DNA from 3 places in the Salinispora goodfellowii genome. Region 2 is predicted to be linked to each of the others. Evidence: riboswitches for the same ligand, from Rfam matches in the RefSeq annotation. Region 2 holds a riboswitch; each other region holds the start of a gene.
What was found. Region 2 has a riboswitch for cobalamin ahead of cobN (cobaltochelatase subunit CobN). Riboswitches for the same ligand answer to the same signal wherever they lie in the genome.
Positions count from the first base shown of each region.

Region 1 (3,269 bases), on a different contig from region 2:
ACGAGGGCCGGGACCTGATGGCGGTGAAGATCTCCGACAACGTCGGGACCGACGAGGACGAGCCGGAAATCCTCTTCAACTCCCAGCAGCACGCTCGGGAGCACCTGACCGTGGAGATGGCGATCTACCTGCTAAACCTCTTCACCGACAACTACGGCAGTAACTCCCGGGTCACCAACGTGGTCAACAGCCGGGAGCTGTGGATCATCCCGACCGTGAACCCGGACGGCAGCGAGTACGACATCGCCACCGGCTCGTACCGGTCGTGGCGCAAGAATCGGCAGCCCAACAGCGGCTCGTCCTGGGTCGGCACCGACCTGAACCGCAACTGGGACTACCTCTGGGGCTGCTGCGGCGGCTCCTCCGGCTCCACCTCGTCGAGCACCTACCGGGGCCCGTCGCCCTTCTCCGCCCCGGAGACCGATGCGGTGCGCGACTTCGTGGACAGCCGGGTCGTGGGCGGAGTCCAGCAGATCAAGGCCAACATCGACTTCCACACCTACTCCGAGCTGGTGCTCTGGCCGTTCGGCTACACGTACAGCAACACCGCCCCGGGGATGACGGCCGACCAGTACAACACCTTCGCCACCATCGGCGGGGAGATGGCGGCCACCAACGGCTACACCCCGCAGCAGTCCAGCGACCTCTACATCACCGATGGCAGCAGCATCGACTGGATGTGGGGGGCGCACGGGATCTGGGCGTACACCTTCGAGCTGTACCCCGGCTCCGCCGCGGGCGGCGGCTTCTACCCACCCGACGAGGTCATCCCGGCGGAGACCGCCCGTAACCGCGAAGCGGTGCTGCTCCTCTCCGAGTACGCCGACTGCCCGTACCGGGCGATCGGCAAGGAGGACCAGTACTGCGGCGGTGGCGGCGGCGGGGAGACGGTCTGGGCGGACACCTTCGAGACCGCGACCGGCTGGACGATCAACCCCAACGGCACCGACACCGCCACCACCGGCCAGTGGGAGCGGGGTGCCGCCCAGGCGACCAGCTACTCCGGCGCCAAGCAGCTCACCCCGTACGCGGGCGGTAACGACCTGGTCACCGGCCGGCTCGCCGGCTCCTCGGTGGGCACCCACGACATCGACGGCGGCGCGACCAGCGCCCGCTCCCCGGCGGTGGCCCTGCCGTCGAGCGGCACGCTGACGCTCTCGTTGGCCTGGTACCTGGCGCACTACTCGAACGCCTCCTCGGCCGACTACTTCCGGGTCAGCGTCGTGCACAGCGGCGGCACCACCACCCTGCTCAACCAGACCGGCGCGGCGACCAACCGCAGCGCCTCCTGGTCGGTGGCCAACCTCGACCTGACGCCGTACGCCGGCCAGTCGATCCAGATCCAGGTGGCGGCGGCGGACGCCGCCGGCGGGAGCCTCGTCGAGGCAGCAGTCGACAACGTCACCATCACCGTCTCCTGAATCTGGGGTGGGGGCCCTTTCCCGGGGCCCCCACCCCTCCCCACCTCGTCACACGTCTGCGGCCAACTCCGGGCCCCGGCCCGACCGTGCGCTACCGTGCTACCGACCATCCCGCAGCGAAGCCGGTGGGAAACCGGCGCTGTCCCGCAACTGTGATGCCCCGGGCTTGTCCCGGGGACGAGTCAGGTCGCCTGCGGTCGGTCGCGATACGCGCTCTCGAGGAAGGGTGCCTCGTGGACGGGCACCTCGGTCCCTGTCGGCGAAGCACCAACTCCTCGACCGACAGGAGGCCCGATGTCCAGACGTACCCCCCGGTTCTTCACCGCGGCCCTCGCGGTGGCCGCGCTCGCGCTCGCCGGCTGCGCCGAGAAGACCACGGACTCCCCCGCTGACGACGGCGCGTCCAGCGCCGCGACCTTCCCGGTAACCGTTGGCTCGCTCACGCTGGACGAGCAGCCGGAGAAGATCGTCTCGCTGTCGCCGACCGCCACCGAGGTGCTCTTCGCGATCGGGGCGGGGCCGCAGGTCGTCGCGGTCGACGACAACTCCAACTATCCGGCGGAGGCACCGCGGACCGACCTCTCCGGCTTCCAGCCGAACGCCGAGGCGATCGCCGCCCAGAACCCCGACCTGGTCCTGCTCGCCGACGACCAGAACAAGATCGTGGACCAGCTCACCACGCTGAAGATCCCGGTTTTCCTCACCCCGGCGGCGGCCACGCTGGACGACACCTATCGGCAGCTCACCGAGGTGGGCACGCTGACCGGGCACCCCGCCGAGGCCGCCGACGTGGTCAGCCAGATGCAGGACGACATCGCGGAGTTGGTCGCCGACCTGCCCCAGCGGGCGGAGAAGCTCACCTACTTCCACGAGCTCGGCCCCGAGCTGTACACCGCCACCAGCAAGACCTTCATCGGCTCGCTCTACGCGCTCGCCGGGCTCGAGAACATCGCCGACCCGGCCGACGCGGACGGCGCGAGCGGTGGCTACCCGCAGCTCTCCGAGGAGATCATCGTCCAGGCCAACCCGGACTTCGTCTTCCTCGCCGACACCAAGTGCTGCCAGCAGAGCATCGCGTCGGTCCAGGCCCGACCCGGCTGGGCGACGATCACCGCCGTGCAGGAGGGCCAGGTCGTCGCGCTCGACGACGACGTCGCCTCCCGGTGGGGCCCGCGCGTCGTCGACCTGCTCCGCACGATCATCGAGGCGACCGCGAAGGTCCCCGCGTGACGTTGGAGCTGTGGCGATAGCAGAGGCATCCCCATGCGGCAGGTGGTAACCCAGCGCCCCTCCGGCCGCCCCTCCGGCCGCCCCTCCGGCGGGCCGGCGGCTCGGCCCGCCGGGCTGCGGCCCGGCTGGCTCGTCGCCGGGCTGGCCGCGGTCCTGGTCGCCCTGGTGGCGGGCGTCTCCCTCGGCCCGGTCAGCCTGCCACCCGGCAGCGTCGCGGTCGAGCTGCTGAACCTCCTCCCCGGGGTCGGCCTCGACAGCGGGCTCACCGAGCGGGAGATCGCCATCATCACCGAGCTGCGCCTGCCCCGGGCCGTACTCGGCCTGCTCGTCGGCGGGTTGCTCGCCCTGGCCGGCGGCGCCTACCAGGGCGTGTTCCGCAACCCGCTGGCCGACCCGTACCTGCTCGGGGTAGCGGCCGGCGCCGGGTTCGCGGTCACCGTGGTGATCACCGCTGGCGGGGTCGGCGGGGCGGTCACCGGGCTGCCGGTCACCATCCCGCTGGCCGCGTTCGTCGGCGCGATCGGCGCGGTCACGCTGACCTACCTGCTCGGCTCCGCCGGCGGCCGAAGCCGATCACCGGCGACCCTGATCCTGGCCGGGGTGGCGGTCTCCGCCTTC
Region 1 is NZ_JCANTD010000011.1:49,876-53,144, forward strand. Features, by position in the region: gene T398_RS13505 (M14 family metallopeptidase) at 1-1,421, shown strand, start outside; cobalamin riboswitch at 1,511-1,634, shown strand; gene T398_RS13510 (ABC transporter substrate-binding protein) at 1,716-2,651, shown strand; gene T398_RS13515 (FecCD family ABC transporter permease) at 2,685-3,269, shown strand, end outside.
Region 1: linked by a shared signal. The riboswitch ahead of T398_RS13510 (ABC transporter substrate-binding protein) and the one ahead of cobN (cobaltochelatase subunit CobN) in region 2 are both predicted to bind cobalamin.

Region 2 (3,269 bases):
GGCCGGCATCTCCGACTGGTGCAGGTCGTGGTGCAGTTCCGCGGTGCGCACCAGCTCCCAGATCTGTCCTCGTACGACGGGCGCCTTCGCCGGGTCGAGCGCCTGCACGGTGGCGTACTCGTCGAGTAGTTGCTCCAGCTTCGCCAGGTCCCCATAGGTCTCGGCGCGGGCCATCGGCGGCACCAGGTGGTCGACGACGACCGCGTGCGCGCGGCGCTTGGCCTGCGTCCCCTCCCCCGGGTCGTTGACGATGAACGGGTACACCAGCGGCAGGTCACCGAGGACCGCGTCCGGGGCGCAGTCGGCGGCCAGCCCGAGGCCCTTGCCCGGCAGCCACTCCAGGGTGCCGTGCTTGCCCAGGTGTACCACGGCGTCCGCGCCGAAGCCCCCGGTCGTGGCGGGGGCGGCCAGCCACCGGTACGCGGCCAGGTAGTGGTGACTGGGGGGCAGGTCCGGGTCGTGGTAGATGGCGATCGGGTTCTCCCCGAAGCCGCGGGGCGGCTGGATCAGCAGGACCACGTTGCCGAACCGCAGACCGGCCAGGACGAGGTCGCCGCCGTCGGTGTACAGCTCCCCCGGCGGCTCCCCCCAGTGGCGGACCATGGCGGCGCGCAGCGGCGCCGGCACCTGGTCGAACCACCGCCGGTACGTCTCCCGCGGCACCCGCGCGCTGGCGGTGGCGAGCTGCTCGGGGGTGAGCCACTCGACGTCGTGGCCGCCGGCGGCGATGAGGGCGTGGATGAGGGCGTCCCCGTCGTCCGGGACGGGCGTCGCGCCGAGGTCGTAGCCGGCGGCGGCGAGCGCGGCGAGCAGCCGCACCGCGCTGGCCGGGGTGTCCAGGCCGACGGCGTTGCCGACCCGGGAGTGCTTCGTCGGGTACGAGCTGAGCACCACCGCCACCCGCTTGCCGGCGTTCGGCAGGTGCCGCAGCCGGGCGTGCCGGACGGCGATTCCGGCCACCCGGGCGGCGCGCTCCGGGTCCGGCGCGTAGACCGACAGCCCGTCGGCGTCGAGCTGTTTGAACGAGAACGGCACGGTGACGATCCGCCCGTCGAACTCGGGGATCGCCACCTGCATCGCCGCGTCCAAAGGCGATAGTCCGGCGTCGCTGGCGGCCCACTGTTCCCGCGTGCTGGTGAGACAGAGCGCCTGGATGACCGGCAGGTCGAGGGCGGCGAGCGCGCCCACGTCCCAGGCGTCCTCGTCCCCACCACCGGCTGCGTCGGTGGCCACGGTGCCCCCGGCGGCGAGCACGGTGACCAGCAGGGCGTCACAGCGGGCGAAGAGCTCCAGTGGGCCCGCGCCGGCGGTCAGCCCACGCAGCGAGCCGCAGAAGATCGGTGCCGCGTTGCCCCCCGCGGCCTCCACGGCGCCGGCGAGCGTGTCCACGAAGGCGGTGTTGCCGGCGAGCGCGTGCGCCCGGTAGAAGACGATCCCGACGGTCGGCCGGTCCGGGTCGGTCGACCAGTCACCGTGCATCCCGTACGCCGGGGTCGGTGTGGGGGGCGCGAACCCCTCGCCGGTGAGCAGCACCGTGTCGGACAGGAACCGGGCCAGCTGCGCCAGGTTCTCCGGGCCCCCCTCGACCAGGTAGGAGAGGGCTTGGGTGGCGACACCGGAGGGCACGGTGGAGGCGGCGGTCAGCTCGGCGTCGGGGACGCTCTCCCCGCCCAGCAGCACCGTTGGCACGTCCGAGGCGAGGACCGCCGCCAATCCGTCCGGCCACGCGGCCCGGCCACCGAGCAGGCGGACGACGGCCAGTTCCACGCCGTCGAGCAGTTCCGGTACGCCGTCAACGGCCACCCGGGTCGGGTTGGCCAGGCGGTAGTCGGCCCCGCTGGCTCGCGCGGCGAGCAGGTCGGTGTCGGCGGTAGATAGCAACAGAATGCGCACGGGAAGCTCCGGAGAGTGAAGCCCGCGTCGAGGGGCGGACGATCAGCGAAACGGGAGATGATTCGGCTTCACGGGCGCCGTCTCGGGCCACCCGACTGGGCGGCCGACCGGGCCCGCGTCAGGCAGCGATCAACCGCGGGCAGCGGGGCCGAGAACGGCGGCACCAAGCACGGCAGCGGGGACATTCTCGGCGGCGGGGCCAGTCGCGGCGGCGCCCGGCCACGGACCGGTCGCGGGCATACCGCCGCCCGCCAGGATAATGCGACAGCTGTCGATAGCTGGGACGCTACGCGTCATCGGTTCCTCCTCGGGTATCCACGCCCTGGGGTGCACCGACGGCCGAAGTATCCTGGCTCCCGGATCGACGCTCACCCCCGGCCTTCCAACCGCGCGACGCACGGTCGTGGCTCCGCAAGGAAGATCACTCCCCGGTGACAGTGGCGGGACCGCGCCGGATTCACACCGGCTTCCTTCACTGCCGTCCGGCCGCGAACTCTGCCACACCAATACGTTCCGGTCAACGAAACGAGGGGAGACCAGCGGTCAACCGGTCCCGGTGCAACGGCCCCGGAGGGCGCGGCGGCTACCGCAGGCGCCGCTCCGGGTGGGCCCGGTTCCAGGCGCGCATCCGCTCCGGATAGCCCATCTTGGCCGCTTCGTAGAGCGGCAGGGCCAGCCGGCGGGCGAGTGATGCGGCAACCCGCGGCGACCCGGTACGGCGGCGGATCCACTCGCCGTCATGTGCGATCGCCACCACCGTCGTGTCCGTCGCCGTCGTCTCCGGCTCCAGGTAGAACTCGACCCCGGTCCGGCTGGCGACGAACTGCTCCAGCGCCACCAGGTCCGCGCGGGTGCCCTCCCGGTCGAGCTTCGTCGGCACCCCGTCTGATCCCCAGGTACGCGACCGCTTCCGACTGAACCAGCCCATGCCGCTCCTCCTTGAAACTCCAGCGCCGCCGGCCTCCAGTGCACCACCCATGGCTGAGTGCCGTCTGTACGCCACCTGATGACGCGCTGAGGATGCACGCCAACGGGGGCACCAAGCCCGCGGGAAGGCATCGGCCGGCTCACCACCCCGGGGGCGGCGGGAGTGAGGCGTGCGTCACCGCGAGCACGAGCCGGTCCCAGGAGTGGGTCAGGCTGCGGCCGGTGAGCTCGGTGAGCCGGCGAAGCCGATGGCGCATGGTCTGCGGGTGCAGTCCAACCGCGGTCGCGGCCTCGCTCGCCGACCCGTGGGTGAGGTACGCGTGCAGGCCTTCGAGCAGGTGGGTGTTGGCGGGGGTGAGCACCGGGCCGAGGACCGCGGCGTGCAGTGCGGCACGGTCAACGGGGGGCGCTCCGTGCAGTACCGCGACGGTGAGCGCGTCGCCGCGGTC
Region 2 is NZ_JCANTD010000006.1:193,696-196,964, reverse strand. Features, by position in the region: gene cobN (cobaltochelatase subunit CobN) at 1-1,893, opposite strand, end outside; cobalamin riboswitch at 2,236-2,366, opposite strand; gene T398_RS09645 (hypothetical protein) at 2,477-2,821, opposite strand; gene T398_RS09640 (PucR family transcriptional regulator) at 2,961-3,269, opposite strand, start outside.

Region 3 (3,269 bases), on a different contig from region 2:
AGCTCGGGAGACTGGTTGAGCAGCTGACCGCGGACGGAGATGAAGCGGCGGTAGGTTTCCGAGTCGACCGCGGAGTGCCGGAACGCCGCGACCCGGTGACAGTTCTGGAAGGCCAGCTTGACGCCGAAGTGGCGTTCAAGGCTGGACCGGATGGCGTCGCTGGCCAGCGCGCGCAGGAGCTGACCCCGCTCCTCCTCGGTCGGCGGCGGGACGACGTTGTCGGCGAACTCGGCGTCGGAGGACGCCAGCTCCGCCGCCACCCGGCTGACGGTCTGCCAGGCGTACGGCAGCGAGTCGCGGACGCAGGAGACGAAGGCGTCGTCGGCAACGGGGCCCGACTCGGCGGCCCGCAACAGGTCCGGTGGCACGGTGAGAGACATGATCCTCCTCAGTTGATAATGATCGCGGTTTTCATTACTGTTGCGTGCTGAGCACACCACGCAACGTCCACCGCGTCAATGACGCCACGTGGTGTGGCTCCGTCGGATTCACCCGATGCGCGGTCCTCAGGACATGCGCCCACCTCAGGGCCGTTTGACAGCGCCGCTCGCAGCAGCCCAGACTGTCGCGACAACTCAACCAACGCGTGCGTGCGGGGGAAGTCCGGTCAAAATCCGGCGCTGGCCCGCAACGGTAGGCCGTCGAGGTTCATCTGCGACGGCAAGCCCGAATACCCGCCACGCTCGCGCACCCCTACCCACCCGTCGTGGCCCACGGGTCGGAGGCCCCGACCCGACGCTGACCAACAGCGCTCGGCTGGGTTCTGACGACCGCAGGGCGGAAAGGCACTCCTGATGGTCGTGTCCCACCTTCGATCCACACTCCGCACCCGCGCCGCCGGCCTGTTGGCCGCCGCCGTCGCCGGGATCGCCCTGACCGCTGTCGAGCCCGCCCCCCAAGCCGCGCGAGCCGACGCCTGTGCCGGCACCTCGGGCGTCACCGTGGTGATCGACTTCACCGCTTTCGGCGGCGAGGTCGAGGTCGCCTGCGCCCCCGGCGACCCGGACACCGGGCTGACCGCCATCCAGGACGCCGGCTTCGCCGTCGAGGGCACCGCCCGCTGGGGTCTTGCCTTCGTCTGCCGACTCGGCGGCCTGCCCACCCCGGACGTCGAGCCCTGCATCGACACCCCGCAGGCCAGCGGGTACTGGTCGTACTGGCACGCGTCCAGCGGCGGTGACTGGGAGTACAGCGACAAGGGCGTGCTCAACTACGACCCGGCCCCGGGCAGCGTCGAGGGTTGGTCCTACGGTGCCAGCGAGCCGCCGAGCATCCCCGCCCCCTGATTCACCCGCGCCGCTGGTGTGACCAGTGGCGCACCCCGGGTGCCCGGAACTGTCCTGGCGTCGTCACACGCCCTAGCGGTACGGTGACGGGCACCCGGTACACACTGGGCACAACTGCATAAGTCCCGCGTGGGGGGAAGCCGGTGCGATGCCGGCGCTGACCCGCAGCCGTGAGCGAGAGAACCCTTTCGCGAGCCGGAATGCCCCGCCCGGGACGAGCGGCTTCCACTGTCGAGGTCTACAGGGTGAAGTCCGGTCCGCCGAGGTCTGTCCACCCCGCTCACCGCAGTACGCGGAGCGGGGTTTTCGTATCCCGGGTGCTTGCCGGAGCTCACCGACTGCTCTAGAAAGGCACCCCCTCATGGCCCTGTCCCGGCGCCTCGCCACCGGTCTCGGCGCGGCCGCGGCAACCACCCTCGCCGCGGTAGCCGCCGCCCCACTGACCGTGGTGGCGGCCCCCGACCCGGACCACGCCGCCGCAGCCCGCGCAGCGGCGTCCTGGCTCGCCGACGAATTCACCGATGGCGTCCTGCCCGGCCCGATCAACCCGGAGGACTGGGGGCTGACCATCGACGGTCTCCTCGCGCTCGCCGCCACCGGGGTCGACCCGTCGACCCGGCAGGCGGCGACCGCCCAGGTCGCGGCGAACGTGCGCGCCTACAACAGCTACGACCACTGGGGCATCGAGGGCTTCACCGACGGCGGGGCGACCGCGAAGCTGCTCTACGCCGCCTCCGCCTCCAGCGCCGACCCCACCGACTTCGGCGGCTACGACCTGCGGGCCGAGACCCTGTCGCTGATCGCCGGAGCGGACATCGACCACCAGCGGGGACGGATCACCAGCGCTACCACCCCACAGACCGGCGCAGACCCCAGTAACACCTTCGACCAGTCCTTCGCCGTGCTGGGCCTGACCCGCAGCGGCGGCGTACCGCAGGACGCGGTGGACTTCCTCATCCGGCAGCAGTGCGCGGCGGGCGGCTTCCGCCTCTACCCGGACACGGCCGACGGGCCCTCGCCGTCCTGCGACGACCAACCCGACGCCACCCTCGACGTCGACTCGACCGCGATGGCCGTGCAGGCGCTGCTGAGCGCCGCCGAGGACGGTGCCACAAGCGCCGCCGACGCGGCCGCCGCCGGCGCGGACTGGCTGGTGTCCCAGCAGCACACCGACGGGTCGTTCGGCGGCTCCGGGCCGACCACCGGAAAGAATTCCAACAGCACCGGCCTGGCCGGGCAGGCCCTCGCCGCCGCCGGACGCGACCCGGCAGCCACCGAGGCGGCGGTGGCGCTGGCCGCGCTCCAGCTGACCGCGGCGAGCGGCGGGGCGGCCGCCGCGGAGGCGGGCGCCATCGCCTACAACGCCGACGGGCTCGCCGCCGCCGTCGCGGACGGGCTCGGCGACAACAGCCGGGACCAGTGGCGTCGGGCCACCGCCCAGGCGCTGCTCGGGCTCGCCCAGGTGCCGCTGGGTCGGATCGGCCTCGACCCGCCGCCGACCGGGCAGCCCACCCCGACCGGCACCGCCTCGCCCACCGGATCGCCGACCGGCACCGGATCGCCGACGCCGACCGCCACCGCCAGCCCGACACCGAGCGCCACCGGGACCGCCCCGCCGGAGCCGCCCGCCGCGTCACCGACCGGCAGCGCTCCGGTGACTCCCACACCGACCACCTCCAGCCCCGGTGGTGGGCTGCCGACCACCGGCGCGGCGATCACCAGCTACGTGCTGCTCGCGGTACTGCTGCTCGGTGGCGGCGTCGGGCTGCTCATCCTCGGCCGTCGGCGGGCGAATTGAGCCGCAGGACGCTCCGCGGCTCAGTGGCCGTCGCCCTGGTCGCCGCCGGCTCGGTGATCGGGCCGGGGAGCCCGGCGGTAGCCGCCGGGCTCCCCGGCTACTGCCCGGACGCCTCCGGCGTCACCGTCGTGGTCGACTTCAACGAGCTCGGGGGCGGAACGGTTGTCCGCTGCGCCCCGGGCAGC
Region 3 is NZ_JCANTD010000021.1:53,469-56,737, forward strand. Features, by position in the region: gene T398_RS18605 (SCO5389 family protein) at 1-380, opposite strand, end outside; cobalamin riboswitch at 575-696, shown strand; gene T398_RS18610 (SCO2322-related protein) at 795-1,286, shown strand; cobalamin riboswitch at 1,376-1,513, shown strand; gene T398_RS18615 (prenyltransferase/squalene oxidase repeat-containing protein) at 1,648-3,084, shown strand; gene T398_RS18620 (SCO2322-related protein) at 3,081-3,269, shown strand, end outside.
Region 3: linked by a shared signal. The riboswitch ahead of T398_RS18615 (prenyltransferase/squalene oxidase repeat-containing protein) and the one ahead of cobN (cobaltochelatase subunit CobN) in region 2 are both predicted to bind cobalamin.